DNA from 3 places in the Pseudomonas hamedanensis genome. Region 3 is predicted to be linked to each of the others. Evidence: predicted binding sites of a transcription regulator. Region 3 holds the regulator's gene; each other region holds the start of a gene.
The links. The regulator FliA, encoded in region 3, starts transcription of late flagellar genes. The targets are predictions, from matches to a motif close to CTAAAGTTTNNNNNNNNNNNGCCGNTAA.
Positions count from the first base shown of each region.

Region 1: the regulator FliA is predicted to act here: its motif matches at 4,748-4,775, upstream of HU739_RS04860 (methyl-accepting chemotaxis protein).
Region 2: the regulator FliA is predicted to act here: its motif matches at 3,928-3,955, upstream of HU739_RS03580 (methyl-accepting chemotaxis protein).

Region 1 covers NZ_CP077091.1:1,128,468-1,135,440, reverse strand. Annotated here, with positions in the region: gene HU739_RS04880 (D-2-hydroxyacid dehydrogenase family protein) at 1-345, opposite strand, end outside; gene HU739_RS04875 (alpha/beta fold hydrolase) at 359-1,405, opposite strand; gene HU739_RS04870 (YqaA family protein) at 1,487-1,921, opposite strand; gene HU739_RS04865 (DUF411 domain-containing protein) at 1,921-2,367, opposite strand; gene HU739_RS04860 (methyl-accepting chemotaxis protein) at 2,689-4,680, opposite strand; gene HU739_RS04855 (hypothetical protein) at 5,062-5,589, shown strand; gene HU739_RS04850 (GNAT family N-acetyltransferase) at 5,636-6,562, opposite strand; gene HU739_RS04845 (phenylacetate--CoA ligase family protein) at 6,550-6,973, opposite strand, start outside.
Region 2 covers NZ_CP077091.1:809,812-816,784, forward strand. Annotated here, with positions in the region: gene HU739_RS03565 (MFS transporter) at 1-1,245, opposite strand, end outside; gene HU739_RS03570 (sugar diacid recognition domain-containing protein) at 1,416-2,534, shown strand; gene HU739_RS03575 (glycerate kinase) at 2,752-3,891, shown strand; gene HU739_RS03580 (methyl-accepting chemotaxis protein) at 4,069-5,694, shown strand; gene HU739_RS03585 (pyridoxal phosphate-dependent aminotransferase) at 5,736-6,923, shown strand.
Region 3 covers NZ_CP077091.1:2,281,759-2,288,731, reverse strand. Annotated here, with positions in the region: gene flhA (flagellar biosynthesis protein FlhA) at 1-953, shown strand, start outside; gene flhF (flagellar biosynthesis protein FlhF) at 965-2,305, shown strand; gene fleN (flagellar synthesis regulator FleN) at 2,422-3,252, shown strand; gene fliA (RNA polymerase sigma factor FliA) at 3,249-3,989, shown strand; gene HU739_RS09805 (chemotaxis response regulator CheY) at 4,157-4,528, shown strand; gene HU739_RS09800 (protein phosphatase CheZ) at 4,547-5,335, shown strand; gene HU739_RS09795 (chemotaxis protein CheA) at 5,374-6,973, shown strand, end outside.

The sequences.
Region 1 (6,973 bases), 1.2 Mb from region 3:
CAGCGCCCAGGTCAGTTCCGGCGCGGCGTGTTTGTAGCTGTCGGTGCCACAAACCTTGATGCCCAGGGCCGCCGCGGCCGGCATGTCCAGCGCCGCGTTGCGCATGCCGCCGGTGACCAGCAGCTTGAGGCGAGGCAGGCGCTTGAGCAGGTCCGCATCGAAACGCGTGCGCTCGCGCATCACGCAGATCACCTCATAGCGGTGCAGACGCGCGGCGATCGTGGCGTTGTCAGCCGGATAATCATGCTCGAACGTCACTTCACCCAGGCTGTCGAGCACGGACCAGTCGACGACGTCGCGGGCCACGTCTTGCCAGTCATCGATTACCGCAATCTGCACCGTCATCGGCGTTACCTCATCAAGGAACGGAAGGGGTCTTGTCCAGCCAGCTCAGCAGCGCCTGATGGAATTTTGCCGGCTCTTCCATTTGCGGCGCATGGCCCATGCCCGGGAATTCCACCAGCGTCGACTGCGGGATCAGCTTGGCGACTTGCTTGCCCAGCACCTCATAGTGGCCGATCTTGGCTTTCACTTCAGGTGGGGCAAGGTCCTTGCCGATCGCGGTGGTATCGGAGGTGCCGATCAACAGCAGCGTCGGCATCTTCAGGTCCTTGAACTCGTAATACACCGGTTGGGTGAAGATCATGTCGTAGATCAGCGCCGAGTTCCAGGCGACCTGGGTCTTGCCCGGACCTTTGCTCAAGCCCGCGAGCATGTCGACCCAGCGGTCGAATTCCGGCTTCCAGCGGCCATCGTAATAGGTCGTGCGTTCGTACTCGCGGATGCCTTGGGCGGTGACTTTGAGTTCACGCTGATACCACTGATCCACAGTGCGATAGGGCACACCGAGGGCTTTCCAGTCTTCCAGGCCAATCGGGTTGACCATCGCCAGTTGATCGACCTGTTCAGGGAACAACAGTGCATAGCGGGTGGCGAGCATGCCGCCGGTGGAGTGGCCGAGCAGCGTGGCTTTCTGGATGCCCAGCGCCTTGAGCAACTGCTGGGTGTTGGTCGCCAGTTGCTGGAAGCTGTACTGATAGTGCTCGGGTTTGCTTGAGGTGCAGAAACCGATCTGGTCCGGGGCGATGACCCGGTAGCCGGCTTCGCTCAACGCTTTGATCGAACTGTCCCAGGTCGCCGCGCAAAAATTCTTGCCGTGCATCAGCACCACGGTACGCCCGTTCGCCTTGCCGTGGGCGGCAACGTCCATATAGCCCATCTGCAGGGACTGGCCCTGGGATTCGAAGGCGAAGTGTTTAAGCGTGTAGGGATATTGAAAGCCTTGCAGTTCCGGGCCGTAGGCGGGACCTTCGGCGGGTGCAGTGTCGGTGGCGGCCTGAGCCAGCACGGGCAGGGCGGCGGTGAGGAACAGACCGGGCAGCCAGCGGGACAGCGTGACGGACATAAGGGCAAACTCCTTGGAAATTGACCGATGCTGGAATGGCGCGATTACGCCGACGTTAAGGCAACCTCATCGCGCGATCGTTCAACCCAGCCAGCCCAGCGTGAGCAGGGCCAGCACGCCATAACGTGCGCCTTTGGCCAGGGTGACGATCAGCAGAAAACGCCCGAGCGGCTCGCGCATCACCCCGGCAATCAGCGTCAACGGGTCACCGATCACCGGCAGCCAACTGAGCAGCAACGACCAGTGCCCGTAGCGCTCATAGTGTTTGCGCGCCTTGTCCATGTGCCGCGCACTGACCGGGAACCAGCGGCGCTCCTGAAAACGCTCGAGGCCACGGCCCAGCCACCAGTTGACCAGCGAACCGAGTACGTTGCCCAGTGTCGCCACCGCCAGCAAGCCCCAGAGCCAGTAACGTTCGCTGACGATCAACCCGACCAGCAGCGCCTCGGATTGCAACGGCAGCAACGTCGCCGCGCCGAATGCAGCGAAAAACAGCCCGGCGTAAGCGGCGCTCATCAATGGGCCGGGTAATCCGCCACCACGATATCCGCGCCGTCCTTCTTCAGGCCGATCACTTGATACGCATCGCTCATGCCGTCCATTTCCATGCCCGGCGAGCCCATCGGCATGCCCGGTGCGGCGACGCCCAGCAGGTCATCGCGCTTGCTCAGGGCCAGTACCTGCTCGGCCGGCACATGCCCTTCGACGAATTTACCGTTGATGATCGCGGTGTGGCAGGACGCCAATCGCGGCGGTACGCCGTGCTGTTGTTTGAAGCTGCTCATGTCGCTTTCGACGTGATCGTCGACTTTGAAGCCGTTGGCTTCGAGGTGGCTGATCCATTTTTTGCAGCAGCCGCAATTGGCATCGCGGTGCACTTCGATCGGGATCAGCTCGGCGGCCTGGGCCAGGGAGCTGATGAATAGGGTGCTCAGTGCGAGCAGGCGCAGATGGGATCGCATGGCGGATTCTCGGCTCGGGTGACGGTCAAAAAGAACGCATTTTGACGGGTTTTCCCCGGCGGGCATCAACTGAGTGTTTCCAGTTGCTACAAGGCGGGCTGACAGGATGATACTGGATCAAGGCTGACAGCCGGATGAGTGGGAGATGACAAAGCTGTCAGCGATCTATCGTCACTGTGACTGACCGCCGTAGGAAATGTGGTTTGCACAATTCATTGTAGGAGTGAGCCTGCTCGCGATTGCGGTATTCCAGTCGCCGATTGTTGTGACTGACACACCGCAATCGCGAGCAGGCTCACTCCTACATTATTTGCAGTTGGCTCAATTAACCTTGAAGCGCCCCATGATTGCGCTCACCCGGCTGTTTGCCTCGAGCAATTGCCGGGTATTGAGTTCGCTGGCCTGGCCGCTTTGCACCAGTTCATCGACCATGTGGCGGATCTGCACCATGCTGCGGTTGATTTCTTCGGTGACGGCGCTCTGCTGTTCGGCCGCGGTGGCGATCTGCGTGCTTAAGCTGTTGATGTGGCTGACCGAACCGGCCATTTCGTCCAGCCCCGAGTTGACCCGTGCCGTGGCGTCGGCGGCGGACTGACAACTGGCCTGGGTGTTCTCCATGGCGCTGACCGAGGAACTCACGCCTTGGGTCAGGCGCGTCAACATTTCATTGATCTCCGAGGTGCTGGCCTGAGTGCGGGCGGCGAGGGCGCGCACTTCATCGGCGACCACCGCAAAGCCACGACCTTGCTCTCCGGCGCGGGCGGCTTCGATGGCAGCGTTGAGCGCCAACAGGTTGGTTTGCCCGGCAATCGCGCCGATCACCCCGAGAATCTCGGTGATGCGCTGGGCGTCCTGCTGCATGTTTTCGACTTTGTGCGTGGCGCTGGCCACTTCGTCGATCAGCGCAACCACACTGCTGGTCGCTTGCCCCACGACCACCCTGGAGCGATCGGCGTTCTCGTTGGCGCGCTGGGTGAACGCGGCGGTTTCGGCGGCGTTCTGCGCGACGCTTTCGGCGGTCGAGCTCATTTCGGTGATGGCGGTGACGGTCTGGTCGGTTTCCTCGGCGTGGCGCAGCAGGATCTGGCTGGTGTGCGCCGAAGTGCGTTGCAGATTGTCCAGACTCGAGGCCATGGCGCCGGTGGCCTGAGTCACTTCTCCGATCATGTTTTGCAGGTAGGCAATGAACGTGTTCACCGAATGGCCGATGGCCCCGAGTTCGTCTTCGGCGCGAATGGTGATGCGTCGGGTCAGATCGGCATCGCCACTGGACAGCAAATCGATGTTGGCTTTCAGGGCTTTCATGCGTTGCACCAACTGGCGGATCGCGTAGACCTGCAACAGCACCAGCAGGATCACCAGCGGAATCTGGATCAGGCTCAGGCTGCTGAGTACGTCATCGCGCTGGGCCGTGAGCATTTTCGTCGGCAGGGCAGTGGCGAGGAACCATGGCGTGCCCTCTATCGGGCGCATGAAGAAGGTGCTGGCTTCGCCGTTGTTGTCGAATTCGATGCGTTGCGCCTGATCGCGGTTCAACAGCCCGGCTTTGACCTGGCTGGCAAAGGTCGAAGACGCGGCCAGTTCGCTGATGTTTTTCAGTACGATCGGACCGCTGATGCGCGAACTGTTGCTGATGATCTTGCCGTCCGCTTCGACAATCAGCATCTGGGCGTTGAGGTCCTTTTCCTTGCGCGCCACCAGATCGTTGAAGAAACCAAGGGTGACGTCGATGGTCGACACGCCCCAGGCATTGCCGTTCTTGTAAATCGCCATGGCGCAATTGGTGCGCGGCTCGGCACTGGCGTCGTCCTTATAGGCCGCCGCCCAGGCGCATTGGCCGCGCGGCGTGGCCATGCCGCCCTTGTGCCAGGTCTGGTCGTAGTAGTTCGGCGCGGCGTCGCTGTTCCAGAAGGTATTGACCTTGAGGTTGCCGGACGCGTCACGGTGCCAGAACGTGCTGAATTTGTTGCGCCCGGCCTCACGCTGCCCCGGCAGAGGCCAGATCCCGCCGCCGAATACCTTCAGTTCGCCGTATTGATCGACCAGCCCCGGAAGCACCGTGTCGATCGCCGCGCTGTCGAGCAGCGGGATGGTCTGGGTGATGCTGCGCTGTTGCGCCTGCACTTTGTTCAGTTCGCCCTGAATCTGCTCGGCGACCTCGGCAATCCGGTTGAGCACCACTTGCTCTTCGGTTTCGCGCAGCTTGGGCGCGACCAAGTGGCTGATGCCGACCACTGTAAGCACCGACAGCAGCAAGATGAACAGAACCAGAAACAACGTGTAGCGGGCCTGAATGGTGCGGAATGCGGGCATGGAAACCGGTCCTTGAGCAGCGCTTCTAGTGAGGTGGCGAGGGGCGAACAGTGCGGGTATCACCAGCGTATCGTCGGTGTTGCGCGAACCTTGAGGTACGCACGTGCTGAAAAAATCCCGGCACCGATGAGGAAGCCGTATCAAAACCGATACACCCACGCGGATCAGTCCATCTGCCAGCCGGGAAAAGTCAGTTGTGTTGCGGGTTGATGACAGCTCTGCGACAGGGTTTGCGGGGAGTTGCGTGTTTGTATCGGGAATGTACGAGAATTGTAAAAAAGTGCAGAAACAGGTTGGTGCCATCAGTCTGCCGACCGATACTCGCGCCCATTCATCCGCTTCGACGCGGATATTTTTACGTCATTCACAGGGAGTCTTCTCATGACGATCGGTATTGTCGGCGGCTGGGAAAGCAAAGCAGGGGTTATGGTGCGCAACACCGGCGCCAAGAAAGAAGTGGCCCAGAGCGTCAAGGTGCAGCAGATGCTGACCATGGTCGGCAACGACCCCAACGCATTGAACACCGCCGAAATGGACAAGCAGGGTTTGCGCAAGCAGATCAAGGGCTTCGATCCAGCCAATGTGTCGGTCAAGCAGCTGGGCAATTTGAGTGCGTTCCTGCGTGGGCGGGGACTGATCTCTGAAATCACTTCCTTCACCCTGATGAATGCCGGCGACAAGTTCGACCGTTTCGGCGTGACCAAGGATGTCGATGCCAAATTCAACGCACTGGAGTATTTCGCGACCCAGCTCGATGCCATCCAGACCAATGGCCTCAATGGCAACGCCTACGGCAAGAATCTGATTCCCGAGTTCAAGAAAGCCATTTATGTGCTGCAGAACCTGAAAACCTATGGGGAAGGCAACGCCGCGAAGCCGGCCGACGAAGGTGTCAGAGCCAAGGCCTGAACCGCACCGTTGCAGCCCGTTCAGCGCGTGAACGGGCGATGGTGACTCACGAATGCGCAACCGCCTCGTCGGCGGGCTGTTGGGCCTGATCATGCAAACGCTGGATATGCGGGCAATGCAACTGCAACGTGCGCGCGCAATAGCCCCGGTGAAACAGCGCCAGCCAGCCATCACAGCGATCGTTCGGGGCAATCCCGGTGAAGCTGAAGCCTATTTTCGACAGATTTTCCACGGCACTGGCAAACCCCGTCGCCAGCCTGAGCCTGATGGAAATCATCCAGTGCCGCGGCAGCCTTCGCAGTTGCTTGAGTAACCTGCTGTCGAGCTTTTCCAGGGTCACGTCATAGCGCATGAAACGTTGCTCGACATGAATCGGCGCACCCACCCAGGGGACTTCTTTCTCCTGCGTTCCGTATACCTCACTCAAGTGTTCCATGAACTCGCGACAGCGTTCCGGCCACAGCAGTGCCGGAAGTGGCCTGCGGTAACCGTCGATAGGCATGAAACCGATAACGATGGACTCAGGCAAAGGTTCGCCAAACGGCGAGGGCACATAGTCGAGCAGCAACCCGGTGCTGCAAAAACCCAGCCGCTCAGCCATGCGTTGCGTGTAGTCATGCTGCGTCACTTGCTTGATGGTCACGCCCCGGCAGCGCAGCGCTTGCGCATGTATCAACAGCCGTGTGCCCAACTGGGTGGCAATGTTCTGTCCGCGTGTCGCCGGGTGGACCACGCTCAAGGCCAGTTCCGCCGTTTGCGATTCGACACTTCGGCAGAGCGTGGCGTGACCCAGAATCTTTTTGCCGATTTGCGCGACCAGCGAATGCCAGGTCCCGTCACCATGGTTCTGGTTGATCATCAACGGCAAGTACACGTGGGGCTGTACGTAGTGTTCGCCATAAATTTCCCGGAACAGGCGGCTGACGGCTCCCGCGTCGGCACTGCGATAGCTGCGTAGCGTCAGGTTGTCCATGGACGTTGCTCCTGACCAGAGGCTGGGTATACGCGCAGGTCGACGACGCGCTGGCGCTTGCCGGAGCGTGGATGACGCGCGAGTTCTGCGCTTGGGCAAGCGATGACCTGCAATTGCAGCAGCCGCTCGGCACACAGTTGTGCCGCCTGCGGGTTCTGCGCGTGCCAGGCTTCCAGCAAGGCTGCATTGGCTTGCACGGTCGTTGGTGCCTGGGGGTCGGACGCCCACTTCAGGCTGACGACATCGACATTCGCCGATTGGCTGATGACCAGTTGCCAGTCGTCACTGCCGGTGTGGCGCTGCACAATCCTGGCGATGTCCTCGATCACCAAGGTCAGGCTGCTGACCCGTACGCGCTGACTGCTCGCGCTGCGACCCATCAAGGCAAACTTGCGCATCGGCGCGGTGGCC
Region 2 (6,973 bases), 1.5 Mb from region 3:
CAGATACAACGCCGCATCCGTCGACCCTGTACTGTCCTTGACCCAACCCACCAGGTACGGGCTGAGGAAACCGGCCATCTGCCCCATCGAGTTGATCAGCGCCAGGCCACCGGCCGCAGCCCCTGCGCTCAACATGGCGGTCGGCACCGGCCAGAACATCGGCAGACCCGTCAGCGCGCCCATGGTCGCAATGGTCAAGCCGAGAATCGCAATCGCCGGGTTAGCGGCGAAATTCACCGCGATGACCAAACCGATCGCGCCCATCAACATTGGCACCACCAAATGCCAGCGGCGCTCTTTGCGCAAGTCTGCCGAACGCCCGACCACCAGCATGAACACCGCAGCCAGCAGATACGGAATCGCACTCAACCAGCCGATCACCAGGTTATCGCTGAAACCCAGGTTCTTGATGATCGACGGCAGCCAGAAGTTGATCGCGTACACGCCGCTCTGAATGCAGAAATAGATCAGGCCAAACGCCCAGATCGCCGGGTTCTTGAACACCGCGAGCAGCGAGTCGGTCGCGGTTTTCGGTTTGTTGGCGAGGTCTTCGGCATGGTCGGCTTCGAGTACCGAGCGTTCGTGCGCGGTCAGCCATTTGGCATTGGCGAAGCTGTCGCTGAGCAGGAAATAGGCGAGGGCGCCGAGGATTACCGTCGGAATGCCTTGCAGGAGAAACATCCACTGCCAGCCGGCCAGACCGCCTTGGCCTGCGGCGAAGTGATTGAGAATCCAGCCGGAGAACGGGCTGCCGAGCAAGCCCGAGACCGGGATCGCCGACATGAACAGCGCCATGATCCGCCCACGGCGGAAGGTCGGGAACCACTGCGACAGGTACAGCACGACACCGGGGAAGAACCCGGCTTCGGCCGCACCGGTAAACAGGCGCAGGGTGTAGAACCCGGTGGGCGTGGTGACGAACAACAGGCAGGTCGACAGCGTGCCCCAGGTGATCATCATCAGCGCAATCCAGCGCCGTGGACCAAACTTTGTCAGGGCTAGGTTACTCGGCACGCCGCACAGCACGTAGCCAATGAAGAAAATACCAGCCCCGAGGCCGTACACGGTTTCGCTGAATTTCAGCGCGTCGAGCATCTGCAGTTTGGCAAATCCGACGTTGACCCGGTCGAGGTAGTTGAACAGGTAGCAGATGAAGATGAAGGGGATCAAACGCAGGGTGATGCGTTTGTAGACGGCGTTTTTACCGTCGTCGATGGTCTGGGTAGCAGCGGCGCTCTGCGACATGGCGGCTCTCTCTTTATTATGATTTTTTGCGATGCAAAGGGTAACGTTGATCGCCCTGAGAGTCTCGGCCACCTCTGGCCGGATTGTCTTTGTGCCAGCGCACAGCGATTGCCGCCAAGCCCTGTGCCGGTGAACAACCGCGTGCCGTATTTTTCAAGGATCTGCCCACCATGTTCGAACTCGATCACGACCTCGCTCAGGACATCGTCGACCGGGCGATGGCCATTTTGCCGTACAACGTCAACGTCATGGACAGCCAAGGCTTGATCCTCGGCAGCGGCGAACCGGAGCGCATCAACACCCGCCACGAAGGCGCGCAACTGGTGCTGGCGAACGGGCGGGTGGTGGAGATCGACGCGCAGACGGCGGTGCACCTTAAAGGTGTGCAGCCGGGCATCAACCTGCCGTTGTTGCTCGACCAGCGCTTGATCGGGGTGCTTGGCATCACCGGCGAACCGGAGCAATTGCGCACGTATGCCGAACTGGTGCGCATGACCGCCGAAATGCTCGTTGGCCAGCGCAATCAGCAAGCCGAGCAGCAATGGCGGCGGCAGCGTTGCGATGACCTGCTGGCGTTGCTGCTGAGTGAGGCGGGGGATTCGCCGCGTCTGATCGATGAGGCGCAACAGCTCGGGCTCAAGCCACAATTGACGCGGGTGCCGTATCTGTTTGAGCTGGGCCTCGAGCATGGCCCGGGGCAAACCGTCGAGGCGCTGAGTGCCTGGCTGATGTCGCGTTACCCGGACAGCTGGTGCGTGAGTTCGGCCAAGTCATCGCTGCTGTGGTGCCGGCCGGCAAGTCAGCACGTTGAGCATGACCGTCTGCTGGAAAAACTCGACGGCCTCGGCTGGAAGATTCTGCGCATTGCCGTCGGCGGGCAGGCCGATGGCCTGGCCGGGTTGCGCCGCTGTTATCGACGGGTCGGCGACTTGCTCGCTTATGGTCGTGATGTGCTGCCGCACTCGCGTTTATTGACGCTGAACCGTTATCGGTTGCCGGTCATGTTGTGGCGCCATCGCAACGATGATGCACTGGACGAATTGCTCAAACCATTGCGCAAGGTGATCGCCAAGGACAGCAACGGGCAACTGCTGGCGACCTTGCGTAGCTGGTGCGAGCACGACGGGCAGAGTCAGGCCTGTGCCGAGGCGCTGGGCATCCATCGCAACAGCCTGCGCTATCGCATGGAACGGATTGCTGAGCTGAGTGGGGTGGATCCTTTGAAGCTGGACGGGATGTTGGCGCTGTATCTGGGGGTGCAGTTGTTGCCGCAGACAGATCCGGGTTAATTGGGCGTCTTCAAAGACGCCATCGCGAGCAGGCTCACTCCTACATTTGGAATGCGTACCCCCTGTAGGAGTGAGCCTGCTCGCGATAGGGCCGGAACATCCACCGCAAGGCTTTTGTGAAAATGAACAACAATCATCTCCCGCACTTGTGCACCCGACAGGCGTCAACGCCCATGCCGACTGGCAGCATGAAGGCCAATGCAACCGGAGAATTCGCATGAAGATCGTCATCGCCCCCGATTCGTTCAAGGACAGCCTGAGTGCCCAAGGCGTTGCCGAGGCCATTGCCCTGGGTTTGGCGCAGGTCTGGCCGCACGCGACGCTGGTCAAATGCCCGATGGCCGACGGCGGGGAAGGCACGGTCGAGTCGATTCTCGCCGCGTGCGAAGGCCAATTGCGCCGCACCCGCGTGCGTGGGCCGTTGGGGGCGCCGGTCGACGCGGCCTGGGGCTGGTTGCCGGACAATCACACAGCAATCATCGAAATGGCCGAAGCCAGCGGCTTGCAGTTGGTGCCGCTGGGCCAGCGTGATGCGTGTATCAGCAGTACATTTGGCACCGGTGAGTTGATTCGCGCGGCGCTGGACGCTGGCGCGCAGCGAGTGATCCTCGCCATTGGCGGCAGCGCCACCAACGATGGTGGTGCCGGGGCGATGCAGGCGTTGGGCGCGAAACTGCTGGATGCGCAGAATCAGCCGTTGGTGCCCGGTGGCCTGGCCCTGGCGCAACTGGCGCGGCTGGACTTGAGTGAGCTTGACCCGCGCTTGTCCAGCGTGCGCTTCGACATCGCCGCCGACGTGAATAATCCGCTGTGCGGCCCACACGGCGCCTCGGCGATTTTCGGTCCGCAGAAAGGCGCTTCGCTCGCGCAGGTTCAGCAACTCGATCAGGCACTGGGACATTTTGCCGAGCTGTGCGCTCAGGCGCTGGGCAAGGATGTGCGCGATGAGCCGGGCAGCGGCGCGGCGGGTGGTCTGGGGTTTGCCGCCAAGGCGTTTCTCGGCGCGCAGTTTCAGGCCGGTGTCGAGGTGGTGGCGGAACTGGTTGGACTCGCTGAGGCGGTCAAAGGCGCGGATCTGGTGATTACCGGCGAAGGCCGCTTCGATGCGCAGACCTTGCGCGGCAAGACGCCGTTCGGTGTCGCGCGTGTCGCTAAACAATACGCCGTGCCGGTGATTGTCATCGCCGGCACCTTGGGTGAGGGCTATCAGGAGCTCTACCAACACGGCATCGACGCGGCGTTCGCCGTGACCAGCGGGCCGATGGCGCTGGAGCAAGCCTGCGCCGAAGCCCCGCGTCTGCTGCGTGAACGCGCCACCGACATCGCCCGGGTCTGGCAACTCGCCACCAAGCGCTGATCCGCGAGCCTTCTACGAAAATATTTGCGACGAACCCGAAACCTTCCTCAAGCCTGGCCGATACAACGATCAGGCGCACACAAAATTCGCATAACAGTGACGCCGGACTGCCGCCCGCCCAGGGGCCAGTGATCACGGCATGGACGCTCGTAGTTTCTTTCTTTCGAGAGTCCGACCATGTCCCTGCGTAATCTGAATATCGCGCCCCGTGCGTTCCTCGGTTTTGCCTTTATCGCCTTGCTGGTGATTGTTCTTGGCGTGTTCGCCGTCAGTCGCATGACGGTCATTCGTCAGGCTTCGATCGACATGGACACCAACCAGTTGCCAAGCGTGACTCACCTCAGCGTGGTCACGGAAAACGTCCTGCGCATGCGCATTCTCTCGTTCCGTGTGCTGGTCAATCGCGAACCCGCCAGCCTGCAAGAGGCGCAAACCCGCATCGCTGTGCTGGTCGACAAGGTGCGCAAAGCTCAGGCCAGCTACGCTGCGTTGCCGGCAGGTCCTGAAGAGCGCGCGGTCTTCCAGGCGTTTTCGACCACGCTCGACAATTACCTGCAAGCGCAGAACCAGATGCTTGAGCTGTCGCGCCAGGGCGATCTCGAAGCGCTGCGTGCGTTGATCAACACGCGCATAAAGGAAGGCACCGATCAGATGGGCGAGCAGCTCAACAAGCTGATCGGCATGAACACGGCCGGGGCCAGAGCGGCGGCGACACACGCCGGTGAAAACTATGACAGCGCCATCACCGGGATCATCATCGTTGCCGTGATAGCGGCGCTGGCCACGGTGTTGCTCGCCTGGTTACTGACCCGCAGCATCGTTACACCGCTTAACCGCGCCGTGCAGGCCGCGCAAACCATTGCCGGTGGCGACCTGAGCAAAGCCATCGAGATCGACGGCAAGGACGAACCGGCGCGTCTGCTGGAAGCCTTGGCCGCGATGCAAACCAATTTGCGTAAAACCATCGAACAGATTGCCGGTTCCGCTACACAACTGGGCGCCGCCGCCGAAGAGCTCAGCGCTGTCACCGAAGAAGCCTCGCGCGGCTTGCAGCAACAGAACAATGAAATCGAACAAGCCGCCACCGCCGTCAACGAGATGACCGCCGCCGTCGAGGAAGTCGCACGCAATGCCGTGTCCACTTCCGAAGCGTCGAACCAGTCGACTCAAGCCGCCCGCGAAGGCCGCGATCAAGTAGTGAAAACCGTCGACGCGATCCAGACCATGACCCACGACGTGCAAAACACCGCGCAAATGATCGAAGGCCTCGCCGCGCAAGGTCGTGACATCGGCAAGGTGCTGGACGTGATTCGCGCCATCGCCGAACAGACCAACCTGCTGGCGCTCAACGCCGCCATTGAAGCCGCCCGCGCGGGTGAGGCCGGGCGTGGTTTCGCCGTGGTCGCCGACGAAGTGCGGGCCCTGGCCCATCGCACTGCGCAATCGACCCAGGAAATCGAGAAAATGGTCGCCGGCATTCAGAACGGCACCGGCGAAGCGGTTTCGTCGATGCAGCAAAGCAACCAGCGCACCCAGTCCACTCTGGAAATGGCCCGCGCTGCCGGTGTGGCGCTGGAGCAAATCACTCATTCGATCCACCTGATCAACGAACGCAACCTGGTCATTGCCAGCGCGTCGGAAGAACAGGCGCAAGTGTCGCGGGAAGTCGATCGCAACCTGGTCAATATCCGCGACCTCGCCACGCAATCCGCCGCCGGCGCCAACCAGACCAGCGCCGCGACCCACGAGCTGTCGCGACTGGCGGTGGATTTGAACGCCATGGTGGCGCGTTTCGTGATTTGAGATACGGTGAAGGCTGGAAACCGCGCAATCAGGAGACGTACATGCGCTATTCAGCCTTGACCCAACGAATCGCCGGGGAGGGTGCCGCGGCCTGGCAGATTCACGACCGAGCGCTGGAACTGCGCGCCGAAGGTGTCGACGTTTTGTTGCTCAGCGTGGGCGATCCGGATTTCGACACGCCGTTGCCGATTGTGCATGGCGCCATCGACAGCCTGTTGGCCGGCGATACGCACTATGCCGACATTCGTGGCCGGCTCGAGCTGCGCAGGCTGATTGCCGAGCGCCATTGCCAGCGCAGCGGTCAGCGCGTTGATCCGGACCAGGTGATTGTCCTGCCCGGCGCGCAATGCGCGGTGTATTCGGTGGCGCAGTGTCTGCTCGATCCGGGCGACGAAGTGATCGTTGCCGAACCGATGTACGTCACTTACGAGGGCGTGTTTGGCGCTTGCGGGGCCACGGTGATTGCGGTGCCGGTGCGGCCGGAAAACGCTTTTCGCGTCGACCCTGTAGATGTTGCCGCGCGAATCACATCAAAGACCCGCGCCATACTGCTCTACAGTCCGAACAACCCCAGTGGCGCAAGTCTGTCACTGCCGATCTGGCAGGCACTGGGTGCACTGTGCATTCGTCACGATTTGTGGCTGATCAGCGACGAGGTCTACAGCGAGCTTTTATATGAAGGCCAACACATCAGCCCGGCGAGCCTGCCGGGCATGGCCGAACGCACGGCGACGATCAACAGCCTGTCGAAATCCCATGCGATGACCGGTTGGCGCATCGGCTGGATGATCGGGCCGAAACCGTTGGCTGAGCATTTGGTGAACCTGTCGCTGAGCATGCTGTTCGGTCTGCCCGATTTTGTGCAAAAGGCTGCGCAGGTTGCCTTGGAGAGTGACTTGCCCGAAGTGGCGCAGATGCGTGAGGAGTACCGCTTGCGCCGGGATCTTGTGTGCGAGCGTTTGCGCGATTGCCCGGGGCTGCGGCCGATTCGTCCGGATGGCGGCATGTTCGTCATGGTCGATGTCCGCCAGACCGGCCTCGGCGCCCAGGCGTTTGCCGAGCAGTTGCTGGAAGGCTATGGCGTGTCGGTGCTTGCCGGCGAAGCATTCGGGCCGAGCGCGGCGGGGCACATTCGGATCGGGCTGGTGGTGGATCGGGTCAAACTGGCGGATGCCTGCGCGAGGATTGCGTTGTGTGCGGTGCAGCTGTTGCAAGCGCGTAGTGCCTGAAAAATTTGTATTGTTTGATCCGGCCCTTCGCGAGCAAGCCCGCTTGTATG
Region 3 (6,973 bases):
TCGCGCGGATCAAGGGCGTGCGCAAGAAGCTCTCGCAGGATCTGGGCTTCCTGATGCCGACCGTGCACATCCGCGACAACCTCGACCTGGCGCCAAGCGCCTATCGCCTGACGCTGATGGGTGTGATCCTGGCCGAAGCCGAAATTTATCCAGACCGAGAATTGGCGATCAACCCGGGGCAGGTCTACGGCACGCTCAACGGCATCAACGCCAAAGATCCGGCTTTCGGACTGGAGGCGGTGTGGATCGAAATCAGCCAGCGCGCCCAGGCGCAATCGCTCGGCTACACCGTGGTCGACGCCAGCACCGTGGTCGCCACGCACTTGAACCAGATTCTGTACAAGCACTCCAGTGAGCTGATCGGCCACGAAGAAGTGCAGCAACTCATGCAGTTGCTGGCCAAAAGCTCGCCGAAACTGGCTGAAGAGCTGGTGCCGGGCGTGGTCTCTCTGTCGCAGTTGCTCAAAGTGCTGCAAGCGCTGCTCGCTGAGCACGTGCCGGTGCGCGACATTCGCAGCATCGCCGAAGCCATCGCCAACAACGCCGCCAAGAGTCAAGATACCGCCGCGTTGGTGGCCGCTGTACGGGTTGGCGTATCCCGCGCCATCGTCCAAAGCATTGTAGGCACTGAGTCCGAGCTGCCTGTGATCACATTGGAACCAAGGTTGGAACAGATATTGCTCAATAGTCTGCAGAAGGCAGGACAAGGCTCGGAAGAGGGCGTTCTGCTGGAGCCAAGCATGGCCGAGAAGCTGCAACGTTCGCTCATCGAAGCGGCGCAGCGTCAGGAAATGCAAGGGCAGCCGGTGATCCTGTTGGTCGCCGGCCCGATACGCGCGATGCTCTCGCGTTTTGGCCGCCTCGCCGTCCCCGGACTGCATGTGCTGGCCTACCAGGAAATACCGGACAACAAGCAAGTGACCATCGTTGCGACAGTAGGGCCCAACGGCTGAGGTAGTGGTTTATGCAAGTTAAGCGTTTTTTCGCCGCCGATATGCGTCAGGCCATGAAGCTGGTTCGTGATGAGCTGGGCGCTGATGCCGCCATCATTGGCAACCGCCGCATTGCCGGCGGCGTCGAGCTGACGGCGGCGCTGGATTACAAACTCTCGGCACTGACGCCGCGGGTGCCGAACATGGAACTCGAAGACGAGTTGCGCAAGACCCAGTCGCGCATCGTCACCGCCCAGGCCGAATTGAGCATGCGCGGCGAAGCCGACGGCAACACCAATCGTCAGTTGTTCGCCGGGCTGCCTTTGACGGCGGGCCTGCCGCTGACCGCTGCCGAGCCGTTGAGCGAGCCGACCTACGCCGCACCGGCGCGTCCTGCTCCGGCGCCTGCGCAAGCCTCCGCCGGGGTTGATCCTCGTGCGCTGGATTCGATGCGTTTCGAATTGAACAGCCTGCGCGAGTTGATGGAAGTGCAGCTCGGCACGCTGGCCTGGAATCAGCTGCAAGGCAGCCGTCCGGCCCAGGCCAATCTGTATCGCCGCTTGCAACGCATCGGTCTGTCCGGTCCGTTGTCCCGCGACTTGCTGGCAATGATCACCGATATCGAAGAACCGCGTCAGGCCTGGCGCATGCTGCTGGCGCACCTGGCACGGATGATTGCCGTGCCGGAAGTCGAGCCGCTGGAAGAGGGCGGGGTGATTGCGATGGTCGGCCCTGCCGGCATGGGCAAGACCACCACGCTGGCCAAACTCGCCGCACGCTACGTGCTCAAGTACGGCGCGCAGAACGTCGCGCTGGTGAGCATGGACAGCTTCCGTATCGGTGCGCAGGAACAACTGAAAACCCTCGGCCGCATTCTCAATGTACCGGTGACCCACGTCGATCCGGGTCAGTCGCTGGTTCAGGCTTTGGATCCATTGCTGCGCAAACGCGTGGTTTTGATCGATACTGCAGGTCTGCAAGCCAGTGATCCGGCGTTGCGCATGCAGCTTGAGAGCCTGGCCGGGCGTGGTATTCGCTCAAAAAATTATCTGGTATTGGCAACCACCAGCCAGAAACAGGTTCTAACGGCCGCTTATCACAGCTACAAGCGTTGCGGGCTGGCCGGCTGCATTCTGACTAAACTGGATGAAACGGCCAGTCTTGGTGAAGTGTTGAGCCTGGCGATCAGTCATGAATTGCCGGTCGCGTACCTGACCGATGGCCCACGGATTCCGGATGATCTGCATCTGCCGCGCCGTCATCAATTGGTCAGCCGTGCCGTCAGCGTGCAAATGCAGGAAGAACCCAGCGAAGAAGCCATGGCTGACATGTTCGCTGATATCTATCACAGCCCGACCAAGCAGGTTGGCTGAGGTAATCATGAACAGTTTTTGTACCTACATCGATGGTCTGCCACGCATTGTTCCGATCGGGAACGCGCAGCCAGTAATGTGGCCTCCGTCTATGCAAGACAAGGTAAAGAAATAACATGGGCAGCATGCATCCCGTACAGGTGATCGCGGTGACCGGCGGCAAAGGTGGCGTCGGCAAGACTAACGTGTCAGTGAACTTGTCGCTGGCGCTGGCAGAGCTTGGCCGTCGGGTCATGCTGCTGGACGCCGACCTGGGCCTGGCGAACGTCGACGTCCTGCTGGGGCTGACACCCAAGCGCACGCTGGCCGATGTGATCGAAGGCCGTTGCGAACTGCGCGACGTGCTGTTGCAGGGCCCGGGCGGGATCCGCATCGTGCCGGCCGCTTCCGGCACCCAGAGCATGGTGCACCTGAGCCCGGCGCAACATGCCGGCCTGATTCAGGCGTTCAGCGACATTGGCGACAATCTCGACGTGCTGGTGATCGACACCGCAGCCGGTATCGGTGACTCGGTCGTCAGTTTCGTCCGCGCCGCCCAGGAAGTGTTGCTGGTGGTCTGCGACGAGCCGACCTCGATCACCGACGCCTACGCACTGATCAAATTACTCAACCGCGATTACGGCATGAACCGCTTCCGCGTCCTGGCCAACATGGCGCAGAGCCCGCAGGAAGGGCGCAACCTGTTCGCCAAGTTGACCAAGGTCACGGACCGCTTCCTTGACGTCGCCCTACAATACGTCGGCGCCGTACCTTATGACGAAAGCGTGCGCAAGGCCGTGCAGAAGCAGCGTGCGGTCTATGAAGCGTTTCCGCGTTCCAAGTGCGCCCTGGCTTTCAAGGCGATTGCGCAGAAAGTCGACACCTGGCCGTTGCCGGCCAACCCGCGAGGCCACCTCGAATTTTTCGTCGAGCGCCTCGTGCAGCAAACCGCAGGGCCCGTGTTATGACCGCCAGTGGCATGAATCTGTACAAGAAGTCGGCGCGTGACGCGCAGTACGAGTTGATCGAGCGTTACGCGCCACTGGTCAAACGCATCGCCTACCACTTGCTGGCGCGATTGCCGGCCAGTGTTCAGGTGGAAGACCTGATCCAGGCCGGGATGATCGGCCTGCTTGAAGTCTCGACCAAATACGACGCCAGCAAGGGCGCCAGTTTCGAAACGTACGCGGGCATTCGAATCCGCGGCGCGATGCTCGACGAAGTGCGCAAAGGGGACTGGGCGCCACGCTCGGTTCACCGCAATACCCGTATGGTCAGCGACGCGATTCGCTCAATTGAAGCTAAAACCGGCCGTGATGCTAAAGATCACGAGGTTGCGGCCGAACTCCAATTGAGTCTCGACGATTATTACGGGATTTTGAATGACACCTTGGGCAGCCGCCTGTTCAGTTTCGACGACCTCTTGCAGGACGGCGAACACGAAGGGCTGCATGAGGATGGCGCCAGTGCTCATATGGAGCCGTCACGCGATCTGGAAGATGAACGCTTCCAGGCGGCGCTGGCGGACGCGATTGCCAATTTGCCGGAGCGTGAGCGACTGGTGTTGGCGCTGTACTACGACGAAGAGCTGAACCTCAAGGAGATCGGTGAAGTCCTTGGCGTCAGTGAATCGCGGGTCAGCCAGTTACACAGCCAGTGCGCGGCCCGTTTGCGGGGGCGTTTAGGGGAGTGGCGAGCGCGCTGAAGGCAGTGTGGGGACACTGCGAAACGAGGCTGGTGCGGTGATGAGCGGCGCCGGTCTCGATCCGTTGTGTTCCAGACAAACTTCGAGTGCTACGCCGATTGATTGAAGTGGCGCGTCCAGGTGCTGGGCGCGTTTAAGACTGCTTGGAGGTCGAATTGAACAAAGACATGAAAATCCTCATCGTTGATGACTTCTCAACGATGCGGCGGATCATCAAGAACCTGCTGCGCGATCTTGGGTTCACCAACACCGTCGAGGCCGACGATGGCACCACCGCCATTCCGGTGCTCAACAGCGGCAGCATCGACTTTCTGGTAACGGACTGGAACATGCCGGGCATGACCGGTATCGACCTGCTGCGTCACGTGCGTGCCGATGAAAAACTCAAGCATCTCCCCGTGTTGATGGTGACTGCTGAAGCCAAGCGCGAGCAGATCATCGAGGCCGCTCAGGCCGGCGTGAACGGTTACGTGGTCAAACCTTTCACGGCTCAGGCGCTGAAAGACAAAATCGAGAAGATTTTCGAACGCATCGGCTGATGAATGCGCGGGGGAGCTATGGAGCATAACGAATCTTCACAGGGCGATTTTGAATCGACCCTGAAAAAACACGCGGTCGAACTGGTCGAAAGCCTTGAAAAAGGCAGGTTCGGCGACGCGGTGCAACTGATCCATGAGCTCAATCAGACCCGTGACCGCGGCCTGTATCAGGAAGTGGGCAAGCTCACACGTGAACTGCACAGTGCGATCGTCAATTTCCAGATTGATCCGCACATGCCGCAGGCCGAGGAAGTGTCGCAAATCACCGACGCCACCGAACGCCTGGGCTACGTGGTCAAACTGACGGAGGCCGCGGCCAACCGCACCATGGATCTGGTGGAAAGCGCCACGCCGGTGGTCAACAGTCTGGCGGATGAAGCGCAGACGTTGAGTGCCGATTGGGGGCGCTTCATGCGTCGCGAGGTCGGGGCTGAAGAGTTCCGCGAACTGGCGCGCCGGGTCGACGGTTTTCTGTCACGCAGCAGCACGGACAACCGTGCGGTGTCGAGCAATCTCAACGACATCCTGCTGGCCCAGGATTACCAGGACCTCACCGGTCAGGTGATCAAGCGCGTGACCCAACTGGTCACCGAAGTCGAAAGCAATCTGCTCAAACTCGTGCTCATGGCCAGTCAGGTTGACCGCTTTGCGGGCATCGAACATGACCGCGCCGCAATGCTCGCCGAAAAAGATCCACAAAAACATCTCTCGCAGGGTGAAGGTCCGCAGATTCATGCCGATAAACGAGAAGACGTTGTGTCCGGTCAGGACGATGTGGACGATTTGCTATCCAGTCTTGGATTTTGATGTTTTAGGTTTTTAGACCTGTTAGGAGCACCCCATTAATGAGCTTCGGCGCCGATGAAGAGATCCTTCAGGATTTCCTGGTTGAGGCCGGCGAGATTCTTGAGCAACTGTCCGAACAACTGGTCGAGCTGGAAAGCCGTCCGGATGATGCAGATCTGCTCAATGCAATTTTTCGCGGTTTCCACACTGTAAAAGGGGGCGCCGGCTTCCTTCAGCTCAATGAGCTGGTGGAGTGCTGTCACATCGCCGAAAACGTGTTCGACATCCTGCGCAAGGGTGAGCGTCGCGTTGATGCAGAACTGATGGACGTTGTACTCGAAGCACTGGACGCGGTGAACAGCATGTTCAGCGAAGTCCGTGAGCGCGCACCGATTACTGCCGCAACGCCAGAATTGTTGGCCGCGCTGGCACGTCTGGCCGAGCCGCAAACGGCCGATGAAGCCCCGGCTTCGCCGGTGGCCGAGATGATCGAAGAACTGGTCGTCGAAGGCGACTCGGGCGACATCACCGACAACGAATTCGAACAACTGCTGGACTCGCTAAATGCCGTCAAGGCCCAGGCCGAGGCACCGGCGGCTGTTGTTGCGCCGGTTGCTGCGCAAGCGGCCAGCGATGAGATCACCGATGCCGAGTTCGAATCGCTGCTTGATCAACTGCACGGCAAAGGCCAGTTCGCCGTCGATGCGGTGGCCCCGGCGGCGGCTCCGGCAGCACCTGCCAAGGGCGACAGCTCGGACATCACCGATGACGAATTCGAAGCACTGCTCGATCAGTTGCACGGCAAGGGCAACTTCGCCGTCGACGCGCTGGAATCGGCGATTGCCTCGGCGCCTGCGCCTGCCGCACCGAAAGCCGCGGCTGCCGGCAGCGATCTGATCAGCGATCACGAATTCGAATCGCTGCTCGACGAATTACACGGCAAAGGCAAGTTTGACGCCGCGGCTGCGACTGCCGGCTCCGCGTCGACCGTCGCCGCGCCGGCTGCCAAAGCACCGGCTGCTGCCGCTGCTGTGCCAAAACCTGCCGCCAAGCCTGAGCCGAAGGCCGAAGCGCCGAAGCCGGCCGCTGCTGCCCCGGCTCCGGCCCGTGCTCCTGCGACACCGCCGCCGGAAAAACCGGCCAGCGAAGCCGAAACCACCGTGCGCGTCGATACCGCGCGTCTCGACGAAATCATGAACATGGTCGGCGAGCTGGTACTGGTGCGTAACCGTCTGGTGCGCCTGGGCCTCAACAGCGGCGACGAAGCCATGTCCAAAGCCGTGTCGAACCTCGACGTGGTCACCGCTGACCTGCAGACCGCCGTGATGAAGACGCGGATGCAGCCAATCAAGAAGGTCTTTGGGCGCTTCCCGCGTCTGGTTCGCGACCTCGCGCGTCAGCTGAAAAAAGAGATCAACCTGGAGCTGGTCGGTGAAGAAACCGACCTCGACAAAAACCTTGTCGAGGCCCTGGCCGACCCGCTGGTCCACTTGGTGCGCAACGCCGTCGACCACGGCATCGAGTCGCCGGAAGAACGCGAAGCGTCGGGCAAGGCCCGTGGCGGTCGTGTGGTGCTGGCGGCCGAGCAGGAAGGCGACCATATTCTGCTGTCGATCTCCGACGACGGCAAAGGCATGGACCCGAACGTGCTGCGTTCAA